Regions from separate parts of the Cytobacillus sp. MT66 genome, predicted to be linked through region 3. Evidence: predicted binding sites of a transcription regulator. Region 3 holds the regulator's gene; each other region holds the start of a gene.
The links. Region 3 encodes LexA, which represses DNA repair genes until DNA is damaged. Its sites were predicted from a motif close to CGAACATATGTTCG; they were not measured.

Region 1 (7,800 bases), on a different contig from region 3:
ACTTATTATTTTTCGTAAAAAAAGAAGCAGGGGTTCTCATAAGCGAGTAAGCCCTGCTTCTTTTCATTTTATGGTTGCCGCAATAGCTGCATCCACAAATTTACCCTTTTCATAAAACCGCTTCTTCAGAATACCTTCCAAATGAAAACCGTTTTTTTCTAACACCCTTCCTGAAGCGATGTTACTTGGGTCGAAGAATGCCTCTATGCGATTAAATTCCATCTTCTCAAATCCATATTCAACAACTTTGCAGATAACCTCTGTCATTATCCCCGATCTCCAAAAATCAGGATGCAGTTCATAACCTATTTCAGCTTTAAAATGTTCCTCTTCGATTTCATGAAAGCCGCAGGTGCCGATAAATCGACGGTTTTCCTTTAAAACAATCCCCCAGCGAATCTGCTGTCCTGAGCTATATCTTAATAGAAGCCGTTCAATTAACTCTTCAGCCTGTGTCATAGAGGTGAATGTCTCTAAATCATAGAATTCAGTCACTTCGTCTTTTGAAAAATACTCAAACATACTTGTGGCATCATTTAATTCTAGCTTCCTGAGCAAAACTCTTTCTGTCTCTAATTGTGGAAATTCCTTAAACGCCTCTGCAAAACCCATTTTGTCACCTAATTTTCATCATTATTGGCTGATCATTTTTTCTTTCCTGTGCTTCACATGAATCTTATGCTCATCCAGGACAAATAGAGATAGGCCAGCGATTATAATGCCTCCTCCCAAAATTTGAGTCCATGTCAACGATTCCTGTAATAGCAGATAGGCAAGGATTGCCGCACCAATTGGTTCAAATAAAACTGCCATTGATATAGTAGAAGTACTTACCCATTTTAGCGACCAGTTAAAGAATGTGTGTCCCATCAAGTTCGGCACGAGGGCAAGCAGAATGAAGTATACCCAGTCGCTTGATGGGTACGGCACAAGCGGTTCATGCTTGATCATAATGTAAATAAACAGCGTAATGGTACTTATACTATATACTACAAAAGTATACGTAATCAGGGAAAGCCTTTTTCGTACCTCCTGGCCAAACATGAAATAGGCTGTAACTAATGCACAGGCAGCCAATGCCAAGAAATCGCCTATAAGCGCAGCACCACTAACCTGAAAATCGCCCATACTGATAATGATACTTCCTAATATGGCAAGCAATCCACTTAAAATGGCTTTGAAAGAAAATTTTTCTTTGAAAAAGAAATAAGTTCCGACAAACGCAAATAATGGCTGGAGAGTGACTAATACAGTAGAACTTGCTACAGATGTGTAGTTTAAAGATTCAAACCACAAAATAAAGTGAAAAGCAAGAAAGACTCCCGAAATGGTTGAAAAGATCCAATCTCTTCTAGTAATAACGCGGAGCTCAGGAACATATTTTAATAAGAAAACAGGCAGCATAAACAGCACTGAAAAAAACATTCGATAAAAGGCTATAACACCGGACGGGGCACTGGAAACCTTCACCAAAATGGCTGAGGTGGATATTGAAAAAACCCCTATGGCCAATAAGACATATGGATTAATTTTTGCTTCGTTCATGATGAGTTCTCCTTATATCTTTTCTATATATTTTTAAACCAAGATAATCATACATCACAAAAAAACTTTTTTAATATAATTATAAATAAATAATATTTGAAATATTTATCCCTCAATGAGAAACTTGGTAACAAGGCGCTTTTTTCCGACCGACTTCCAAATTTTAATAAAGAATACATAATGTGGAGTGGAAGAATATGTTGTTTAATGATATGGAATTAGAAATTTTAATGAAATTGGGGATATCTGCTGTCCTAGGCCTCATTATCGGCATCGAACGGGAATTAAAAAGAAAACCCGTCGGCTTAAAAACAAGTCTCGTCATTTCCATTGTCAGCTGCTTGCTGACTATCGTATCAATAGAATCGGCCTATATCTTTCCAGGTAAAGAAGGAATTAATATTCAAATGGACCCGCTCCGCCTGGCAGCACAAATCGTATCAGGTATTGGATTTCTAGGGGCCGGGGTCATTCTCAGGCGGGGAAATGACAGTATTTCTGGTTTGACAACCGCTGCTTTAATTTGGGGAGCTGCAGGCATCGGAATCGCTGTTGGCGCAGGTTTTTATCTTGAAGCAATGGCGGGGGTTGCACTGTTAATTATCAGTGTTGAAGTAGTTCCTTTTATTATGGCTTTGATTGGTCCAAGACAGCTGAGAGAAAAGGAAGTAACCCTTCAGCTAAAAGTCCACGATAAGAAAAATATTTCAGAAATCCTTACAGCGATTAACGACTTAAAAATTTCGATTAGACGGGTACGCATTAAGGACTTGGAAGAAAACAGACACCTTGTGCAGCTAATAGTCACTGTGAATCACAAAAAGAGCATCACAGACGTGTATTATAGTATCTCTGAATTGAATGGTGTAAAAAAGGTAGAGGTCGAAAGCCTATCCTGATATAAAAATTTCTCTTGCGAAAAAATCGGGTTGCGGATATAATCTTATTGTATCCAATAACCGGGGCATTAGCTCAGCTGGGAGAGCGCTACGCTGGCAGCGTAGAGGTCAGGGGTTCGAGCCCCCTATGCTCCATACGAAAAACCCTTGATATATCAAGGGTTTTTTCTTTTTTATAATTTGTTTAATCAATGAAAATAACTAACTGTCGCCGAATTGTCGCCGAAATAATTTTTTTGTGATTTTACACTGCATTTCCGACCTGTTTAAGAACATTTAATATTAATGGAGACACCTGAATGAGTACATACCCAAGACCAGCATTTTGAATCATTCCCCATGCCTTTTCAGGATTGCCAAGCATAAAGAAGAAACAAGCCCCGACAATGATAACTGATGCAATAGGAAAGCTTAATGCGACAAGTATATCAATAACCGGATCTAACGCATGAGCCAACATAGAAACAGTTTGTTCGCCCATCCACTCTTTCGCCGTAGCTTCAACGGCAATTGGTGCGACTGCCGGTACGGTTGTCGCTGCCGCTGCTGTGGCCGCCTTAGTCGCAAGTATAGCAGCCGCCCCAATCGGCGTACCAAGTGCAAGAGGAAGTGCTAACCCGGCTCCCATTTGCCCAATTTTGATAATGATTTCTTGCGACTTTTTTGATTTTGTTTCCTTTCGCGCTTTTTCCTTCACTTTGTATTCACCAGACATAAACTCACTAATTGACATAGCTTTAGTTCTCGCCATCGTGGTCACCCTTTCTTTTTGTTAGTTTTCCTCTTTTTATTCACCTTTTTCTTCTTCCTTTTCTTTAAACCATAATCCAATGCTAAAAATCCGACCTGTAAAGCTGTTTTCTTCCAACTCATCCCTATCTCTCCTCTACTTAATGTCATCCCATAAATAAACGTGGTACTTTAACCCTAAACATAAGGATTCTAGTTTTTTCTTTCTATATGGAGTTGTTGTTACCCAGATAAGAACAAAATTAGGGTTTAAACTCGCTAATTCTTGATAACGCTTAATTTTAGCAGTGTTTTTTCTCATTGATTGTTTATAATCGATTTCTACAAAATGATGTTGTTTGTTAAAAATATAAACAGCATCAGCAATAATCGATGTTTTACTGTTTGGTATTTCTATTTTAATCTCGTTTTCCCATGAAGACGGTCTGCCTTTAGTAATAAACAAATCATTTCTTATTAAATAATGTGTAACCATCGCTGTTTTTCTACGGATCTTTTCCGCCTGGACTCTCTCTCTGCCCTCAGCATTAAGATAATAAACTTTTTTCTTATCATCGGTAAAAAAAGAAATATAGTCACTCATGTTGCTTAAAACCCGCTGGGCGTTACGTGTCTGCCCCAGGTCATGCATTTTTTGTAATTGCTCTCTAGTGAGATAATCACATCGGCGTAAGCTTAAAAGTATTGCTTCTTCCCTCTTCTCGTTTTTCATTTTTTGGATCATCCTCCTTTGTTTTAATAACAATGTGAGGTTTAATTTGTTTTTTAATTTCCTGATTACTGATATAAGGTGTTTGGACCACCTGACTCTTAACGTTTTTATATATCCCTCTTCCTGGTATTAACGGGAGATCTTCAGCGCCTGTTTGACCAAGTGCAGTTTGTGAAGCTGTTGCATCATCTAAAACAAAGCATAACCGGGAAGGAATGTTCCTCTTTGTTTGTTGGGGTATGGATAGACTAGAAGGATACTGGGTGGCATAAATCAAATAGTAACCAGCTCCCCGGCCCCTTCTAGCTATATCTGTCACAACCTTCATACACCCTTCATCATCTGCAATATCCGCTGCTTCATCAATGATGATAAAATGACGCTCTTTTCGACCAGATTCCTTTATATCCTCAAAACCAGCATCGACAATATCGCTATAGGTGTCATTCATTTCTTTTTGAATACCTTCAAGAATTTCCTTAGACTCTTTTGGATCCTTGGTGAAATTTTTCGTCTGCTTTAAATCTTTAAACCTTTGGAAAGCTGATCCCCCTTTCAAATCAATTAAATGTAAATTTGCATTATCAGGATTTTGCAAAACAAAGGTCGTAACAATCAATTTTAAAATTGCACTTTTTCCGTAACCTGTTGCACCGGAAATTATTAAATGCTTATGGACATCAAAATCATGTCTAATAATTCCACTGCGGGTATGACCAATGGGGACAGACCATGTTTTTGGCTTAAGATAGCTTTTATTCCAAATATATTGGTCCTTCATGCTTTCTTTATAAACCTTGATTCCCAACATCCCATCAAATTCAATTTCAATTTCTTTTCGACTAATCTTTTTAGTGGTAAGAATTGTCCTTATTTGCTTAATAGGATTTTTGCGCAAATTAATTTTCAAAATATCTTTTGGTTCAAATTGGAGATATTTGTGGCGGATATTAAGACCATCCTCTAAGATGTGCTTTTCCGCTTCAATTTTCATACGGTCGAAACCCAACGGCAGCTGATAAATATATTCCACTCCTCCTTCAAACTTTGATTTCCTGTGAAGACGTATAGTTTCTCCGTTTTTTCCATTCCATCCAGAATTCGCAAAAATTCTTTGTATTTTTTCGGCATCATTTGATACGGGACCACTCGTTTTCAGATACGCGTAGGCTGCAATGCTCCCCATTAAAATTGTAGACCCAACTTCGAATATCATCACACCACCCCAATTCTGGATATTACGTAGTAATAGCTTCAAAGAAAACGAAGGATGAAAATAACACTTAAGCCGTTGATATGATTGAACCTGTAAGATTCGCTTACCTGCTCATGCAGCGAAAATCAGAACGAATGTAGATAGAGAATGTTTCAATGAAGATTTCTCTGAATGGTAAATGATATGAGGGCCTGGTTGTCCGATATATCTTGTCCACTTAAAAAAATTTAAAGGGATTGAAATAATGCACAGAGAATTAATTTATTGAGGTGGATAAGATGGAATATAAATGCCGTTTGAAAGTCATTTTTGCCGAAAGAGAGATACAACAAGGGGACTTTTCTAGAAAGATCGGGTTAAGTGCAGCTGGTATGAGTGCCATTGTAAATGGCCGTTCTTTGCCTTCATTCCCCGTTCTTTATCGAATATGTGAAGAATTAGACATGGATTTTAGGGAAATATGGATTAAAAAAGAATAAAAATAACCGTCTCTTATGAGGCGGTTTTTAATATCCTTAACGTTCTTGGCTGGTGCGGCTCCCAAGTAACATAACCCTTTTTCTTTAATTGTTCTAAAAACCCTTGAACTGTAGAGGAAGATGATAAGTTAACTCTTTTACCAATTTCCCTAAACGATGGCGGGTATCCATTGCAATTTATATAATCAACAATTGATAAAAAAACTTCATTTTGTCTTTTTGTTAGTTTATCACTACGCATAGTACCTTTCCCCTTTTTTCTGTATTGGAGCAACAGCAAAAATTGAATCAATTTTAAATATTCTCGGTTGCCGTTTAGTTAGGCAATATGCCTTAATATAGGTTTCGTTTATTGCTTTCACCAGGATTGGCCTTTTGGAAAATTGGTTGTCTTTCCCCTGATAAATGATTTCTACCGGAGTAGCATTGGTTAATGAGTATTTAAGCAAATAATTCATGATGAAGCCCCCTTTATCACAATTATATAAGAACATACATTCTATTTCAATTGATTTTAGAACAAATGTTCCTATATAATTATTGCCAAAGGAGACGATATATATGCAAATTCATATTGAGATTTTATATTTAATTAACAACTGTGTTTGTATGAGACAGGCTAATTTACCAATAAACTACAAAAATTTTAAAGATGATCCAGACAATGAGGCAGTACGAATAACAATGAACTGGCTATGGAAAATAAAAAAAGAACATGGATATGATTTAAGCGTTACTAAAGTAACTTATGACCAAAATGACATTACTGATAAAGTATGGGATGTGCAGGAAAATGGATGGATATAAGAAGGAATTGATTAATTATTTTCAATCAAAAGAGGATTTTACAAGAATAAAATTGATGCTTATTAAGATAGCGGCTATGCTAAATGAGGATGAAAATTACTCAAAGAATGAAGCATTAGAGGATATAATGAATGTGATTGAAGTAATTGAGGAAAATGATATTCCGATGAAGAATGTAAGAAATAATTAAGCCCCTCCAATCAAGGAAGGGCTTTTTATTACTAAATATTTTTCTTAGCAAAATCGTAGAATCCGCTGTTTTTAAAAGCGGAATCAATAATAGAAATTGTCGTTAAATCAATTTCATTAGGTTTATAATCTGGGGCCACTGCTTTAATCTTAATTAAGCGGTCAAGCGCTGCCTTTTGGCCGGGAGTTAGTTCGCTATGTTTTTTAGGTTGAAATTTTTCTTTTATCATTTCTTCATCATCCTCTTCGTCAAATTTTGTTAGATTGTTTGACTCAATAGTACGAATAAGCTTTGAAGCATAATTCGGATCAGTAGCATATCCAGCCTTCTGAACGGCATTGGCTGCCCTTTTATAATCTTTTTCCCCAATAACAGCATGGTACTTCTTCCGGTCCCATGACACCCCATTGCAATATAAGTAAGCCAAATCACAAAGGCTCTCGTACCAACTTGGATATTTTCTAAAGGCTGCATTAATTTTAACGTCCTTGTCGTTGTAATGCTCCCATGTGGGCATGGTGATAGATTGGCCATGATAATTACCTTTGATGCCGAAAAGGTTTTTTCCTTTTGTAGCAAGGCCGCTTTTACCCCAATTTGATTCATGAATAGCCTGAGCGATAATAAGTGACGGTAGAATATTAAATTCTTTTGAAATCCTCTGAGCGTGTGGGGCAATCTCACTGATGAAGCTCATTATGCATCACCTTCAACAAGTGTTTTTACAGCCTCATTTGTTTCTAACATCATTCTCATTTCTTCAAGTGCCTCATCCACTAAATGACTAAAATATTCAAAACTTATTAATCTTGAAATCCAAACAAAACGTGTAATGAATAAATCATAAACAAAACGGAGTTTTAGCCGGCCAGTTCCCCCACCTAACTCTACTTCTGCTTGGGTAACAGCTAAAAGAAGCCATTCTTTTACCTTTTCCAGCTGATTATCAGTAGGAAGCTTAAAGAACATAAAAATGGCACTACCTAGTAAAATCAATACTGCTAATACTACAATGAACATATACCAATTTTCAATAACAAAACCCATTACAATTCCTCCTTGTCAAAGTCAATTTCCTGTCCGTACAGCTTTCTTAGCTTAATCTCATTTTCTTTTTTAGCTTTCCAGTAGTAAAAGCCCGTTGCCGTTGCAACTTCCGTAAAAATAGCTGGAATTAAATAAGACAAAGGTGAAGTATCCTT
Region 2 (7,800 bases), on a different contig from region 3:
CGGGTTCAGTATCGGGTACCAATAATTCGATGGGATTAAGAGTAGAAACTAGATTTGTTCCTATACATTGTCCTCAAAAGGACACGGTGCCTGTCCCCTTGTCCACTTATTACCATATCCACCACTGAAAAATATGAATCTAGTTGTTATAACTATGTATAATTATATTGGGGAAAAAGGGAGATTTTGTGTTTAAGCTATTAAAAAAAATATAAAAATTGCTTAAGAAAGTTTAATAATCAATGCATAGAGAGAAGGAGCGGTTTAGATGAATCAATTGCTTCAGATGGGAGCAAACACGGTTTTAAGTTCACAAAAAGGGAATGTGACAGTTAGCTACGAAATTTCTAATACGATAGATATTTCTTTAACAGCATTCCTCTTAACGGACTCAGATAAGGTACAAGGGGATAGCGGAATAATATTTTATAATCAGCCAAAGAGCGCTTCTGGAGTGGCTACTCTTACACCGCCTGTGAAAGCAGGGAATACAATGGTACATAAAATTGATTTTGACATGAGTAAGGTCCCTGAAGGTATTACTAAAATAGCTATTACACTTACTGAGGATAATAGTACTGGTTTTTCAAATGTAAAAAATTTAAAGGCTGAGATCTTGACAGATGATAACAATATCCAATTAGTCCCATCTAGTTTTGCAAATGAAAATGGAATCGTAGTTTTAGAATTATATTTAAGGAACGGTCAAACAAAGGTAAGATCTATATGGCGCGGGTTTGATTCTGGTCTTGAAGGCTTATGTAAAAATTATGGGGTTGAGGTTGATTCTGAGGAGTCAAAGAATCCTTCTGAATCCCAAAATATTAAGGAACAAGCATTAAAAGAACCTAATAAAACCGTAACAGTAACTGAAAACATTAGCAGCCAAAGTTCCTTGCCAACTATAAGCCTTGAAAAAGTTAAGGGTAATATTAGTCTCGACAAAGGTCAAAAGCCAGTAATCATCGAGAAAACACCAGAAATTACGGCTACCGTATCTTGGAAGACGGGAACAGATTATGATATATATGCGTTAGTCTATACAAAGAATGGCAGGCAGGTAGATGTAGCTATGTTTGGCGCTAAGGGAACACCTCCCCTTAGCCAGTTTGGCAATGGGGCAGTGCAACATATGGGGGATGTTGGGAGAAATAGTGGCTCAAAGAAGACAGAAATCATTAAATTAAGGTTAACGGATGATATTCTCGCAGTGGTTCCTGTGGTTTATTCGGCTCAGTCAAATGGAACAGGCTCATTCTACAGATATAAGGTTTCTATGAGTATCGATAATCATAGCGGAACCTCCGTTACCATCTCCTCTAAGAATGCAAATAATAACGATAGAATTTATACATGTGTGCCTGGAATCCTTCATAATACGCCAGATGGAGTGATTATCAGTCCATTAGAGCTTTATAGTATGCCAAACTCAGAGCACAGACCTAAACTTAAGATGGGGTCTTCCAATATGGTAGAAGTTTTAATGGATAAAGGACCTATAAATGATTTCAAATAGACAAGCTTAATGTGAAAAATGCGAAGGCTGTTGCCTCTTTTGGTGGCACCTTTTAAAATAATTACTAAAAAGGGCTGCTGTACTGGTCAAAAGCACTGCTTTTAGTATTTTATGCTGTTCGTGGGTCAAAAAGCTGCTAGCATTCTGACAGCATTTCTCTTTTTTCTGAATAACGAGTCAAAAAGAACCTGGTATTCTGACAGCTTTACCACTTTTTCAGGTGGAGGAGTCAAAAAGAACCTAGTATTCTGACAGCTTTGCCACTTTTTCAGGAGAAGGAGTCAAAAAGAGCTTAGTATTCTGACAGCTTTACCATTTTTCCAGGAGAAGGAGTCAAAAAGAGCCTAGTATTCTGACAGCTTTACCATTTTTCCAGGAGAAGGAGTCAAAAAGAGCCTAGTATTCTGACAGCAAAGCTCTTTTTCCTAGTGAACGAGTCAAAAGCTACCATTCTGCTAGCTTCCTAAACCTTTACAAAGGCAACTGTTTTTAGCACAAAAGGTTTTAAAAAATAGGGGTCCCTGAAAACATAAAAAGCACATCAGGCACAGGCAAAAACCTGCTTGATGTGCTTTTTTAAAAATATTTATTGATCCAACTGAGCCAATTTAGCCTTAGAAGGTGTCTCGTATTTTACATAGCCTTTCATATTGGTTACATAGTGACCAGCACCGACACCGTATTGGCCGAAGTATTCGTTGTCATATCCGTAAACTCGATAGACTTCACCTGGTTTTAAGATGCGAACGAAGCTTAGTTTACCATTAGCATCTTTTTTCCATAGATTGATTGGCTTTTCAATGGTGATGCGGCCAATTTGTCCTTTTTTCAATAATAGGCCATCCCAATACACCTTTGGTGTTTCGCCAGGCTTACCTGGTTTCACAGGCTCTTGCGGATGTGGCTCAGGTTGTACGGCACCGTAAATATCAACAATACGGTCTTCTGTAATTGTCGGAATTCGATCAAGGCTTAATAAATGTTCAGCTAAGTTTTCCCAATCGGAAAGACCTAAGTCCGTTACGCGGCCTTCATCATAAGCCATTTTGAATACATCATAGCCGTCTCCGCCTTTAGCTGTGAATGCGTTGGTTGCGATTGTGTATGTTTCATTGTCCTGAACGGGTGCATAAGTTCCATCTGCTTTTTTATATTCAATAGATACTACACGTTTACCAGCTGCCTTAGAGGAATCAAATTGTACTTTACCGCCAGCAGCATGTAAGAAACCGCCGTTTTCTGCAGGGTACTTAGAGAAGCTGACTTCAAATGCCTCTTTCAATTCAGCGCCTGTCAATTCCATAGTTGCTAAAGTATTACCGAATGGAAGAACCGTAATCACTTCACCATTTGTAATTGGACCTGCTTCAATAGCAGCGCGGATCCCGCCGCCGTTTTGAAGAGCCATAATGATATGGCCATTGCCCGTAAATTCTTTCGCTTTTGCTAACATGCCATCCGTAATCAAGTTGCCAAGAACCGTTTCATTTTTACGTACACTTGGCTGTGTATTATCACCATTTGTACGAGGGTTTTCTAATGTGACATCTGTTGTTACGCCTATTTCTGTTGCAGCAACTTTATCAACTTGTGGTTTGTATTTATTTAAAATTTCTAATGCTTCAGCGTCTGCTTTTTTGTCTCCAACCTTAATTAATTCACCGGCTTGATTAACTACTTTTCCGTTATCGTCAAATCCAACGTCAACGGTTCCCAGGTAATCACCTTGAGAAGCAGCTTGAACGATGACAGTTGGGTCTTTAGCAGCGCCATTTTCATCCTTGTCTACAACAACGGGCTTGTCCAATTGAGTATGGCTGTGCCCGCCAACGATAATGTCAATCCCATCAACTTCTGCTGCTAATGTTAAATCATTATCAATTGCTGCCGCATCGTCATATCCGATATGAGACACAGCCACAATTTTATTAACGCCCATTTCTTCAAAAGCTTTTACCGCTTTTTCTGCTGCTGCCTTATATTCTTCAAATTTAACTGCTTCAGGACTTGAAAGAGCTGCTGTTTCAGCGGTTGTTAGCCCGAAGAACCCTACCTTTTCACCGTCAATTTCTATCACGATTCCATTATAGATTTTTCCCTTTTCAGGTTCACTTGAGACGAGGTCAGAGAATAACCCTTTGAGATTTTCATCAGCTGAAAAATCAGCGTTCGCACTAACAAATGAGAACTGGGCTCCTTTAATAAAATCAGCAAGAGCTTTGTGGCCATCCTTGCTTGAACCAAGATCAAATTCATGGTTTCCGAAAGTCATCATATCATAGCCTGCTAGATTCATTAATTCTAGGTCAGCTTGTCCTTGGTATTCATTAAAGTAGAGAGTGCCTGTGAAAACATCCCCTGCATCTAGTAATACGGATGCTGGTTTTTCCGCTCTTACTTCTTTAATCGCTGTGATGCGGTTGGGTGCTGTTTCTGCTCTCGCATGTGTATCATTAGTATGCATGATTGATAGAGTATAATTTGAGGTTTCTGGCTGAATCTCCTCAGCTAAAGGAGCTGCAGGTGCAGCTAACATACTTATTATAAGTGCTGCTGATGTTAAAGTTGCAAAAGGAATTCTTTTCTTCATTTACGAGTCCTCCTAATCTATTTTTCTATTAAAATACAATAACTGAACATATTTCACATTAACATTGTTTGATATCGCCTATATTAAGACTTTGTATATTTTTGTAAAAATTTGATATTCTTTTTATAACACGGGAGACGATTCTTGTGTTTTCGCTAGGAAACATAAGAACCGTTCCTGTGATTCCATTGTGTGTAAGCTTATGTTATAATTATTTTTTCTGATTTGGAGGTGCATGACAGATGAACAAACGATGGACGATCGAAAAAATTAGAGATTTCGTTGAAAAAAATTCGGAAAGTAAGCTGCTGAGCACGGAGTTTCACGGTTTCTCACAAAAGTTATTATTTAAGTGTGAGTGTGGCAGCAATTTTGAAAAAACATTTACGAAATTTAAAAATAATCACCAGCGTAAATGTGATGTGTGCCAGCCGCCAAAAGCTTCACGATAAGGCGGATTAGGAAGGTTTTAAAAAACATATCTTAAAATTGGCTCATGGTATTTGCTTTTTCATGATTTATCTGTTATTCTAAGAAAGAATTATTTTTGTTCTATTTCGGATCGAGAATACATTTTGTTTTTCGTCTAAAGTATTTGAGCAAGGATAGTAACACATGTGTGGGATACCGCACTAGGAGGAAACAATGATGGAACAAGGTAAAGTTAAATGGTTTAATGCAGAAAAAGGTTTTGGATTTATCGAGCGTGAAGCTGGAGAAGACGTATTCGTACATTTCTCTGCAATTCAAGGTGAAGGTTTCAAATCTTTAGACGAAGGTCAAAGTGTCACTTTTGAAATCGAACAAGGACAACGTGGACCACAAGCTAAAAACGTTCAAAAAGCTTAATAAAAGCTGAGGACAGCCCCTAAATTTAGGGGCTGTTTTTTTGTGCATATCTTTTTACTATGGCTGTAAAACCAAAAAGCCCTATTCAATAAATGAATAGGGCTTTTACAAGAACAACATGAAACACAGTAAAAGTACAAATGGTAGACTAAGTATAACACAGGAAAGCAGCAAACCCTAATTTTATTTTTTTTTATTAATTTTCTGTTAATCGATTTAAATCAAAAAATCGTTAAATTTGGATTTAATACATTGAGCTGTTGCTAAAAATTTAGGAATAGTCACAGCGTTTTAGGAAATAAAATTTTTATTCTACAACAGAAATAAATGCTTTGTCAATAATAAAATTGCATTTTTTTCGAAAAAATGTTAAAATATTGTTACAGTTGTTTTTTCAATCGTATTTCTAACGTATTTCAAATTTCTGCTGTTTTTTTTTGCAGAAAGAATGATGGATGCGTTTTTTTTAATATCCTTTTTTAATTGAAGAAAGACAAACAATTGTGTGGGCTTTTAAGGAAGTTAGTTTAATAAAATAAAATGACCCATTCACTGTCATTTAGTAAATGAGTTGTTATTCTACAAGGAGGACTAAAAAAATGAATCTAATCAATAAGAAAGTGACACACAAGCGTTTCGGCATGGGCAGTATTGTTAAACATAATGATTCTGTTATTGAAATACATTTTGCGTCGGAGAATAAAAAGTTTGTTTTCCCCGATGTATTTGAAAAGCATCTAAAATTGCAAGATCAAAGTGCTGCTTATTCACTTGAAAAGGTTATACAAGAAAAAGAACTGGAACGAAAGAGAGAAGAATGGAAGAAGGAAGAAGAGAAAAAACTGCAGCGTAAAAATCAGCAGCTTCGCATTGAGCATGAAAAACTTATGAAAAATCATAAACTTCATCCTCAATCACAAATGGTTTTTTGGTGTGACCCAGAAGAACAGAATAGTTCTTTCTCAGAGTGGAAAGTTTTTTCAGGCATGATAAAAAGCGGCAATAACAAAGGGAAGCCAAACAAACCAACCCGCCTTCACCAAAATAGCGCTTGTCTTTTAACTGCTATAGATCCAGGTACTCCTGAAAAAGACAGACGCATCTTAGGGGTTTATATGGTAAATGAAAATTTTATCGGTAAACTTTGTGAAGATGGATATATACCTGCACATTCAGAATACAGGCTCCAACTGACAGAAGCGGAATCAGATCAGATGCTATTCTGGAATTACTATGAAAATGAAAAGTTTCCCCACAAAATGACTTGGAATTCAGGGAAATACCGTTATTTTGATAATTTATGGATGGCACAAATTTTGCGTGATATTGTTTCTTTGAAGAGTGACCCAAATGATCGAGAGCTGGCCCAACGATTTTTTGATTATTTTTGTAAAATGAATAAGATATCTGAACAAGAGTTACCAAAGCCTAATGGCGCATTAATGCGTATTTAGTTGCTAGCGAAAGGTTCATATGAATGGCAGGGGACTTACATATTTTTCTAAGCCCTTACTAATGGCGAACAGTGCCTGGCATTGTTTGCTTTTTTTCATGAACCATGGAAATGGCTAATCTGTTTTTATTAAAACCGATTAGCTTTCATAAGATTGCAGTGGTTAACTCATGTAAACGCATCTCCGTCCTATGACCGCGTGTTATGACTAGCAAAGAATGGAACAACGGGACAGAGTGCCTGTCCCCTTGTCCTTTTTGCATGCTGGAAGGTTGAAATGTACAAAATATCTCTAACAAACGGTGTTGGAGGTGTGAAGGATGGAATGGAATCAAAGGTATATCAAGCTTTGCAATGTGAAAATTTATTGTGAATACTCGTTAAGTGATAAGCCTCCTCTTTTGTTAATTCATGGATTTGCCTCCTCTATTTATACTTTTAATCTTCTTATCCCTTTGTTAAAAGAACATTTTTCAATCATTGTTATTGATTTGCCTGGATTTGGCCGAAGTGAAAAATCAGCTTCCTTTGTTTATTCCTTTCAAAATTACGCAAAAGTCGTTGCTGATTGTATTGAGTATTTTAATTTGAAAGATGTGAATGTAGCTGGACACTCGATGGGGGGACAAATTGCTTTATATACAGCAAAAATCATTCCCGAGAAAATAAAGAAGTTGGTGTTATTATCGAGTTCTGGCTATTTAAAAAGAGCAAACAAAGCTTTAGTCCTCTGTACCTATCTTCCTTTTTTTCACTATTACGTAAGGAGAAAGGTTCAAAGTAAGGAAGTCAGAGAACATTTGGAAAATGTATTTTATCAGCCTTCTCTTATTACAGAAAACCATATTGTGGAATTTGGAAAACCATTGCAGGAAGATGGGTTTTACATAGCGCTAATGAGACTTTTAAGGCACCGTGAAGGTGATCTATCTAGTAAAGAATTAAAAAATATTTCGATCCCTACATTATTGCTTTGGGGGAAAGAAGATAAAGTAGTTCCAGTCAATATTGGCTATCAATTAGCAAATGACTTGCCTAATGCCAAGATTATTACCTACGAAAAAACAGGGCATTTAATTACTGAAGAACGTTCAAATGAGGTTTACGAACAAATTGTAACCCATACATTAATTTAAAAAGATTCAGTTAACTTTACCTCACCTTTACAGGGGCTTAATAAACTCTTGGTAAAATAATAGTGGATTGAAAACTGCTTTGGGTCTTATGTAGCTGCCATCGATTTAGCTTAGAACGAAAAGATCTTCAATCAAGACTGCGCTCGTACATGGAAGAGCTTTTAAAGAAAGATTAAAAGCAGACATGAAAAAGATGGAGGTTTTTGGTTAATGAAGATTACTGTTGTTGGAGTAGGCTATGTTGGTTTAGTGACAG
Region 3 (7,800 bases):
AAAGTCTAAATGGCCAATGACACCATCTTTATCAATTGTGAACCTCATATAAACACTCCCTTTCAATTGGATTATGAATCCAGTATGTTAAGGAATGATTAAGAATTAATTTAGAAAAGTAACTTGCGAGTTATTTTTTTATTAAGGGAAGCTTGATCCAAAAAGTATGGGAGGTTCCATCTGTGTCCAGTCCTAAATGTCCTCTGTGAGCACTTATTATGCTTTTGGCAATGGCAAGTCCAAGGCCAGCGCCACTTGACCTTGTACTTCTGGATTCGTCGAGGCGGTAAAAACGTTCAAAGATTAGATCCTTTTTCTCAGGATCTATGGATTGACCGATATGAGAAAAGGTAATTAAATATTGATCATTATTAATTTGACCGGTAACTTCAAGTTTATCTCCAGCGTTATAATCAAGGATATTTTGAAAAATATTTGTAAAAACTTGCATCAGGCCGTTTTTATTACCCTCAATAATTCCAGATTCTATCTGAAAGCTTGTTTCTGAAAACTTATCTTCCATTCTCAAATGAAAAACTTTTATTGATTCTGATAGTGTTTTATCGATTTCGACATGTTCAAAGGGTTTTTCTAAAAAATAGACGCCATTATTCCAAGAATTGAGTTCAGTAATTAGTTCAACAATTCCTGTAATTCGCCGAGATTCCTCTAAAAGTGAGCCAAATAATTCTGAGTTTCCTTCAATCACCTTATTTTGGAGAGCTTCGAGATAGCCATTTATATTTGTTAATGGTGTGCGAAGCTCATGGGCAATATCTCGAAGCATTTCTTCTCGCTGTTCTTGTACCTTATGGAGTGTATCGGCCATGGAATTAAAGTTCTCAATAAGGTCCTTCATTTCACCTGAGGCAGCTATATGGACTTTTGTGGGGTGATTTCTTTCTTTAATTTCTTTGGCTGCTGAGGACAATTGCTTAATCGGCTTGATGATTTTTTTTACGGTAATATAGTGAAATAAACCCGCGATAAAAAATGCAAGGACACTAACTTTAAATAAATAGCCATCTAAGGTATGAACAAGGACCTGTCCAGTCATATCTTCTGAATTAACCAAAAAACAGGCATAATTTTTAACTGATAAGCCGGCAAAAAGGATCACGAGAAGGATTACAATACTATTTAAAAACACTAACTTTAATAGAAGGTTTGACTTGGAAACTTTTTTAATGGCCCACAAATTTATACCCCATTCCTCTTACAGTTTGAATATAATCTTTAGGTGTCTTTTCCTTAATTTTTTCACGTAGATGCTTAATATGAACATCAATGGTGCGGTCAGATACGGCTTTTTCATTATTTTCGTAAATATACTGCAAAATTTGTTCCCTTGATAAGATCTGATTTGCATGCTGCATGAAGGTGTGAAGAAGTTTAAACTCAAACTGAGTTAAGTTTATTTGTTCACCATTAATCAAAGCTTCTCCTTTTGCAGGCTTAATAGTGAAACCTGTAAAAGTAAGCTTTCCGCATCGGCTGGCAGTTCTTCTCAATACTGCTTCAATGCGTACCATCAATTCAGCAGGACTAAATGGTTTGACTACGTAATCATCTGCGCCTAATTTAAACCCTTTTATACGGTCTTTTTCCGTTACTTTAGCAGTGAGCATAATGATTGGCATTAGACTTTTTAAATCTTCACGCACCCAAGTGCAAATTTCTTCACCGCTAATACCAGGTAACATAAGATCTAATATTAAAATACAGGGATCAAGTATTTCAATTTTTTCTTTTGCCTCATACCCATCTTTAGCTTCAATGACTTCGTATCCTTCCTTTTCTAGGTAGATTCTAACGAGATTACGGATTTTTGCATCGTCTTCAACTACTAATACTGATTTGCCGATAAGGTTAGTGTTAATCAAGTAATCACCCTTTTCTAAAGCTGAAATAAACTATAAGCTGATAACCAAGCACTTATTTTTTGCATTTGCCCGCTTAACACTAGGAAACCAAGCATAATCATGACCATCCCATTAATAAAAGCTAATTTTGATAGTAATTTATTAATTTTTCTCATTGTCTTTAAAGAATAGGATATAACAACTGATATGATAAGAAATGGAATAGCCATTCCAATTGAATAGGCAGCTAAAAGAAAGATCCCTTGAGTAAGAGTATCCGATGAACTTGCTAATAATAGTATGGATGATAAAGCAAGTCCCACACAAGGAGACCACCCGCTGGCAAAAGCCATCCCAAGTAATATTGAACTAAATATGCTTTTGGATTTTTGTTTAGGCTGAAATCTTTTTTCTTTCATGAGAAACTTAAATTTCAGCAATCCAGCCATCTGCAGACCAAATACGATAATTAGTAAACCCGCAATCTGCATAATTATTAACCGATACTCCATTAATAACTTTCCAATAAAACTGGCAGAAGCTCCAAGTGCAATAAAAATAATACTAAAACCAATGATAAAGCCCATAGATCGAAAATAAAGTTTTGAACGGTTGATTTCAAGCTTTGAGTCCTCAATTTTTCCGCCTGTTAAATGGGTGATATAGGCAGGCAAGAGGGGAAACACACAGGGAGAGAAAAAAGACAGCACTCCGCCAGCTAATGCAAAATATATTCCAATATCATTCATAGTCCTCACTCCTTCTATAGTTATTTTAAAAATGGTTTGTTAAAGTTTGATTAAGATAATCAAGTTCATCCATGTCATTTACATATAAAAGGGATCTGAATAGAATAGGACTATTTTGCTTTTGCTTTAATAGAGGGGCATATAATTCATTAAACGGCAGTAATAATACCTATACTCCAGGTGGAAGGATTAGCATGATAAGCAAGCCTTTTGTAAAATTGGATATAAAAAAAGGGATGCTAGATGCATCCCTTTTTTCTAGTGAATATGACGATATACCCCGATAACCTTCCCTAAAATGGAGACATTCCGAAGAATAATAGGTTCCATTGTGGAGTTTTCAGGCTGAAGTCTGATCCACTCCTTTTCTTTGAAAAAACGCTTGACCGTAGCTTCATCGTCCTCGGTCATTGCAACGATGATTTCTCCGTTATTGGCCGTGCTTTGCTGCTTGACTATAACATAATCTCCATCTAGTATTCCTGCTTCAATCATACTTTCACCCATGACTTCAAGCATGAAAATTTGTTCGTCCGATGGAGCGAATCTTTCCGGAAGCGGGAAGTACTCCTCGACATTTTCAATTGCTGTAATAGGCTGTCCAGCTGTTACTTTTCCTACGATCGGGACATTAATTACACGATAATCTGGTATTTGCTGAGGATCTTCTAAATCTAGTATTTCAATTGCCCGCGGCTTCGTGGGGTCCCTGCGGATTAATCCTTTGCTTTCAAGTCTTGAAAGATGACCGTGAACCGTGGAGCTAGAGGCAAGTCCGACAGCTTCCCCAATTTCTCTGACAGAAGGCGGATAGCCCTTTAGCTTAACCTCTTCTTTAATAAAATCTAATATATCCTGCTGCCTTTTAGATAACTTAACCATCGCATTACACCTCGGCTGTTTTTCTTACCATAAGTATAGCATCTTTTACCAAACAGTACAAACATAAGTTCGAATTTTTCTTGACACAAAACAAATGTTCTGGTTAAAATAAAAATATAAAAAGCGAACGTATATTCCGTATGAGGTGAAGATAATGAAATATTTATGGAACAAATACTCTTATACTATTGTTTTATTTGCCATCAGTCTATTAGCTGCATTTATGCTTTCCCTTCAAATAGATAGCCCGGAGAGTGAAAATTATATTAAAATTACTGTTAACGAAGGCGATTCTCTTTGGAAAATTGCTGAAGAATATTCAAATGAACATACATTAGCCATTAATGACTTTATTCACTGGGTTCAAAACAATAATGGTATTGCAGATGGAAGAATTTATCCAGGCGAAGAGATCATTATACCGGTAATTCAAGTAAATGAGACCCGGACAGAACTGGCAAGCTTAAAATAATAATTTATAGAAGGGGACTACATGAAAGCAATTATTTACTGCCGTGTCAGCACAACAAAAGAATCACAAGAAACATCATTAGCTAGGCAGGAAGAAGAGTTAAACAAATTGGCCAGCCAAATGGACTTTCAAATCATTAAAATTATCCGCGAACAGGCAAGCGGCTATGATTTAGAACGGGAAGGAATACTTGAGCTTCTCTCGATAATAAAGGAACAGAAAATTAATGCAGTACTAATACAAGATGAAACGAGACTTGGCAGGGGAAATGCAAAAATCGCCATTCTCCACTGTATTTTAAAAGAAGGTGTACAGCTATATACCATTTCTCATCATGGCGAGCTGCTGCTTTCCGATTCTGATTCCATGGTATTAAATATAGTTAGTATGGTAGAGGAGTATCAAAGAAAGCTGCATAATATAAAAATTAAACGAGGGATGAAAAGAGCTGTCAGAAATGGCTATAAACCTGAAAGAAACCTTTCCAATTTAGGTATTCACTCTGGACGTGAAAGGATTGAAGCACCTATCGAAGAAATCATCAGGCTCCGGCAGAATGGTCTGACATTCGCTGAAATAGCCGCTACACTAAGAGGTTTTGGATATGTGATATCCAAAGCAACTGTACATAGAAGATATCAGGAATATACAGCTTCATCTATAGAATAAAAGCAGATCATTCTCTTCAAATCAGGTTAAGTTTCTTGTAAATATCACTCTTTTCTAGTAACATGACCTTGAGTAAATCTGCGAGAACGATTTGCTCTAAGTAATTCTAGAATAAGGAGCTTGAAAATGCTGCCAAAAACCAAACTTGATCGTATTAATTTTCTGGCAAAGAAGGCTAAGGAATCAGGGCTAACAAAAGAAGAAGCGAAAGAGCAATCTGCCCTGCGCAGAGAATATTTAGAAACATTTCGTTCCTCCATGCTAACCACCTTAAAAGGGGTAACCATAATTGATCCAAATGGACAAGATGTTACACCTCAAAAGTTAAAAAATATCCAAAAGAAAAATTTACATTAATTAATAGAAGGGATACATGCATTTGTATGCCCTTTTTACATATTTAGATACCTTTTAGATAATATTACTAGACAAACCGACTTTTTTTGCAAAATTTGATACAATTTGTTGTATTAGGCAAAGGCTGCCTATAATATTAAAGAGTAATTATTACTCGCGGAGGGATTGGACAAAATGTTTGATCAAAATGATGCTTTATCGATAAGTTCTATTAGGACATTATCTATTGATGCAATTGAAAAGGCAAATTCCGGTCATCCTGGAATGCCTATGGGTGCAGCGCCGATGGCATATGCACTTTGGACAAGGTTTATGAACCATAATCCGAAAAATCCTAAGTGGTTTAACCGTGATCGTTTTGTACTTTCAGCTGGTCATGGTTCCATGCTATTATACAGCCTTCTTCATCTTTCTGGTTATGATGTTTCAATGGAAGATATTAAGGAATTCAGACAGTGGGGAAGCAAAACACCGGGACACCCAGAGTACGGCCATACACCAGGCGTTGATGCTACAACAGGTCCCCTTGGACAAGGCATTGCCATGTCAGTGGGAATGGCGATGGCTGAACGTCATTTAGCAGCCGTTTATAATAAAGAAGGCTTTCCGCTAGTTGACCACTATACATACAGCATTTGCGGAGATGGAGATTTGATGGAAGGGGTATCTGCAGAAGCTGCATCACTTGCAGGGCATTTAAAGCTTGGCAGATTAATCGTTCTATATGATTCAAATGATATCTCACTTGATGGCGATTTAAATAAATCCTTCTCTGAAAGTGTTGAACAGCGTTTTAAGTCTTACGGATGGCAATACTTGCGTGTTGAGGATGGAAATGATCTATCCGAAATCTCAAAAGCCATTGAAGAGGCCAAAGCAGATGAAAATCGTCCTGCGATGATTGAAGTAAGAACGATTATTGGCTATGGCTCACCGAATAAATCTGGTAAATCTGATGTACACGGTGCTCCGCTTGGTGCAGACGAATTAAAGTTAACCAAGGAATCTTATAATTGGACCTTCGATCAAGACTTCCATGTGCCTGAAGAAGTATACGAGCAATTTAGGAAACATGTGGCAGAAAAAGGTGCTAAGACGGAACAAGAGTGGAACGACTTATTCTCGCAATATAAGGATAAGCACCCGGAACTTGCTTCCCAGCTAGAACTTGCAATCAATGGCAGCCTTCCAGAAGGCTGGGATAAGGACATTCCAGTATATGAAGAAGGAAAAAGCCTTGCTTCCCGTGCATCTTCCGGTGAAGCACTAAATGCAATCGCCAAGAATCTTCCTTTCTTCATTGGGGGATCTGCAGATCTTGCTGGCTCCAACAAAACAACCATTAAAGGCGGGGGAGATTATTCACCTGAAGCCTTTGATGGCAAAAATATTTGGTTTGGTGTGCGTGAATTTGCCATGGGAGCAGCCCTTAATGGAATGGCGCTGCATGGCGGGTTAAAAGTATTTGGCGGAACATTCTTTGTCTTCTCTGATTATTTGCGTCCAGCTGTAAGACTTGCTGCGTTAATGGGACTTCCAGTTACTTATGTATTTACACATGATAGTATCGCTGTTGGTGAAGACGGACCGACACATGAACCAATTGAGCAGATTGCCTCTCTTCGTGCAATGCCGAATCTTTCCGTCATTCGTCCGGCTGACGGAAATGAAACAGCAGCAGCTTGGAAATTAGCAGTTGAATCAACAGACAAACCAACTGCTTTAGTATTAACACGTCAGAACTTGCCAACACTTAGCGGTACTGATGCAAGAGCCTATGAAGGTGTTTCAAAAGGTGCATATGTGGTTTCACCGGCAAGCAGCGGAGAAGCTGATGCTTTATTAATTGCTTCCGGCTCTGAGGTTAATTTAGCTGTTGCTGCACAGAAGGCTTTAGAAGCAGAAGGTATTCAAGCATCGGTTGTTAGCATGCCGTCATGGGATCGTTTTGAGGCACAATCGAAAGAATATAAAGAAAGTGTTCTTCCGAAAACTGTGAAAAAACGCTTGGCTATTGAAATGGGTTCTTCCCTTGGCTGGCATCGGTATGCCGGAGATGAGGGAGATGTGTTAGCGATCGATCAATTCGGTGCATCTGCTCCAGGCGAAAAAATCATCGAAGAATACGGCTTTACCGTTGCTAATGTAGTGAACCGTGTAAAACAATTGTTGAATAACTAAGATACTTTTCAGGGGAGAGTCTAAAAAGGGACTCTCCCTTTTGTTAGGCTAACATAAAACTGAATCCTCCTATTGGTCATACTTCTATTTTTCGACAAAATTAGCGAAAGTTTTTGACACCTTCAGACACAATCTTTAAATCCGCTTCTTTATAATGGGAAGAAAGGGGTTTGTCCAAAGAGGAGAGGTTTGAATGAGGGCCTATCAGTTATACTTAATTGAAGAAGAATTCGCTACCCATTACTTTGGCAGGGAAAGAATGTTTTTTCAGTTATTCGATGAATTTGAAAAATCAAATGGCTATTTGAAAAACATTCTATTAAAACAAATTCAATTTATTACTAAACCGATACCAGCATTGAGACTTCATCAATATATAAATCAGCAGCTATATCATCAAAAAGGTTTTTTGTACGAAAATGGGACATACTATATAGAAATGGGAAAAAGAAGCAGAGCTAGGCTTGAAATAAAAGATAAATGTCTCATCTTAGAGGCCTCGGGCAGTTATGAAGCAGAAACGATCTTTTTTGAGGTCTTAAGAAAAGCAGAATCTTCCTTTCTGGCCATTGATTTAAAGCATCATCGCTACGGGTGGCTAAAACCAATCAAAGAAAGGAAATTCGTA

Region 1: AC1Q59_RS20550 (WYL domain-containing protein) is a predicted target of LexA. The motif match lies at 6,118-6,131, and genes of this name have one in related genera.
Region 2: AC1Q59_RS02600 (malate synthase) is a predicted target of LexA. The motif match lies at 5,450-5,463, and genes of this name have one in related genera.

Annotation. Positions count from the first base shown of each region.
Region 1 covers NZ_JBXAFB010000014.1:72,796-80,595, reverse strand. Annotated here, with positions in the region: gene AC1Q59_RS20595 (GNAT family N-acetyltransferase) at 64-612, opposite strand; gene AC1Q59_RS20590 (DMT family transporter) at 634-1,545, opposite strand; gene AC1Q59_RS20585 (MgtC/SapB family protein) at 1,758-2,444, shown strand; tRNA gene AC1Q59_RS20580 (tRNA-Ala) at 2,507-2,579, shown strand; gene AC1Q59_RS20575 (hypothetical protein) at 2,689-3,195, opposite strand; gene AC1Q59_RS20570 (replication-relaxation family protein) at 3,331-3,906, opposite strand; gene AC1Q59_RS20565 (FtsK/SpoIIIE domain-containing protein) at 3,854-5,122, opposite strand; gene AC1Q59_RS20560 (helix-turn-helix domain-containing protein) at 5,401-5,601, shown strand; gene AC1Q59_RS20555 (LexA family protein) at 5,615-5,842, opposite strand; gene AC1Q59_RS20550 (WYL domain-containing protein) at 5,835-6,059, opposite strand; gene AC1Q59_RS20545 (hypothetical protein) at 6,163-6,408, shown strand; gene AC1Q59_RS20540 (hypothetical protein) at 6,395-6,598, shown strand; gene AC1Q59_RS20535 (glycoside hydrolase family 73 protein) at 6,630-7,295, opposite strand; gene AC1Q59_RS20530 (hypothetical protein) at 7,295-7,645, opposite strand; gene AC1Q59_RS20525 (hypothetical protein) at 7,645-7,800, opposite strand, start outside.
Region 2 covers NZ_JBXAFB010000001.1:533,869-541,668, reverse strand. Annotated here, with positions in the region: gene AC1Q59_RS02620 (TerD family protein) at 269-1,516, shown strand; gene AC1Q59_RS02615 (bifunctional metallophosphatase/5'-nucleotidase) at 2,103-4,106, opposite strand; gene AC1Q59_RS02610 (hypothetical protein) at 4,349-4,558, shown strand; gene AC1Q59_RS02605 (cold-shock protein) at 4,755-4,955, shown strand; gene AC1Q59_RS02600 (malate synthase) at 5,555-6,409, shown strand; gene AC1Q59_RS02595 (alpha/beta fold hydrolase) at 6,729-7,544, shown strand; gene AC1Q59_RS02590 (UDP-glucose dehydrogenase family protein) at 7,755-7,800, shown strand, end outside.
Region 3 covers NZ_JBXAFB010000003.1:139,312-147,111, reverse strand. Annotated here, with positions in the region: gene AC1Q59_RS06685 (OsmC family protein) at 1-48, opposite strand, end outside; gene AC1Q59_RS06680 (HAMP domain-containing sensor histidine kinase) at 131-1,198, opposite strand; gene AC1Q59_RS06675 (response regulator transcription factor) at 1,185-1,883, opposite strand; gene AC1Q59_RS06670 (cytochrome c biogenesis CcdA family protein) at 1,898-2,611, opposite strand; gene lexA (transcriptional repressor LexA) at 2,870-3,493, opposite strand; gene yneA (cell division suppressor protein YneA) at 3,648-3,965, shown strand; gene AC1Q59_RS06655 (YneB family resolvase-like protein) at 3,987-4,634, shown strand; gene AC1Q59_RS06650 (DUF896 domain-containing protein) at 4,761-4,991, shown strand; gene tkt (transketolase) at 5,166-7,172, shown strand; gene sirA (sporulation inhibitor of replication protein SirA) at 7,366-7,800, shown strand, end outside.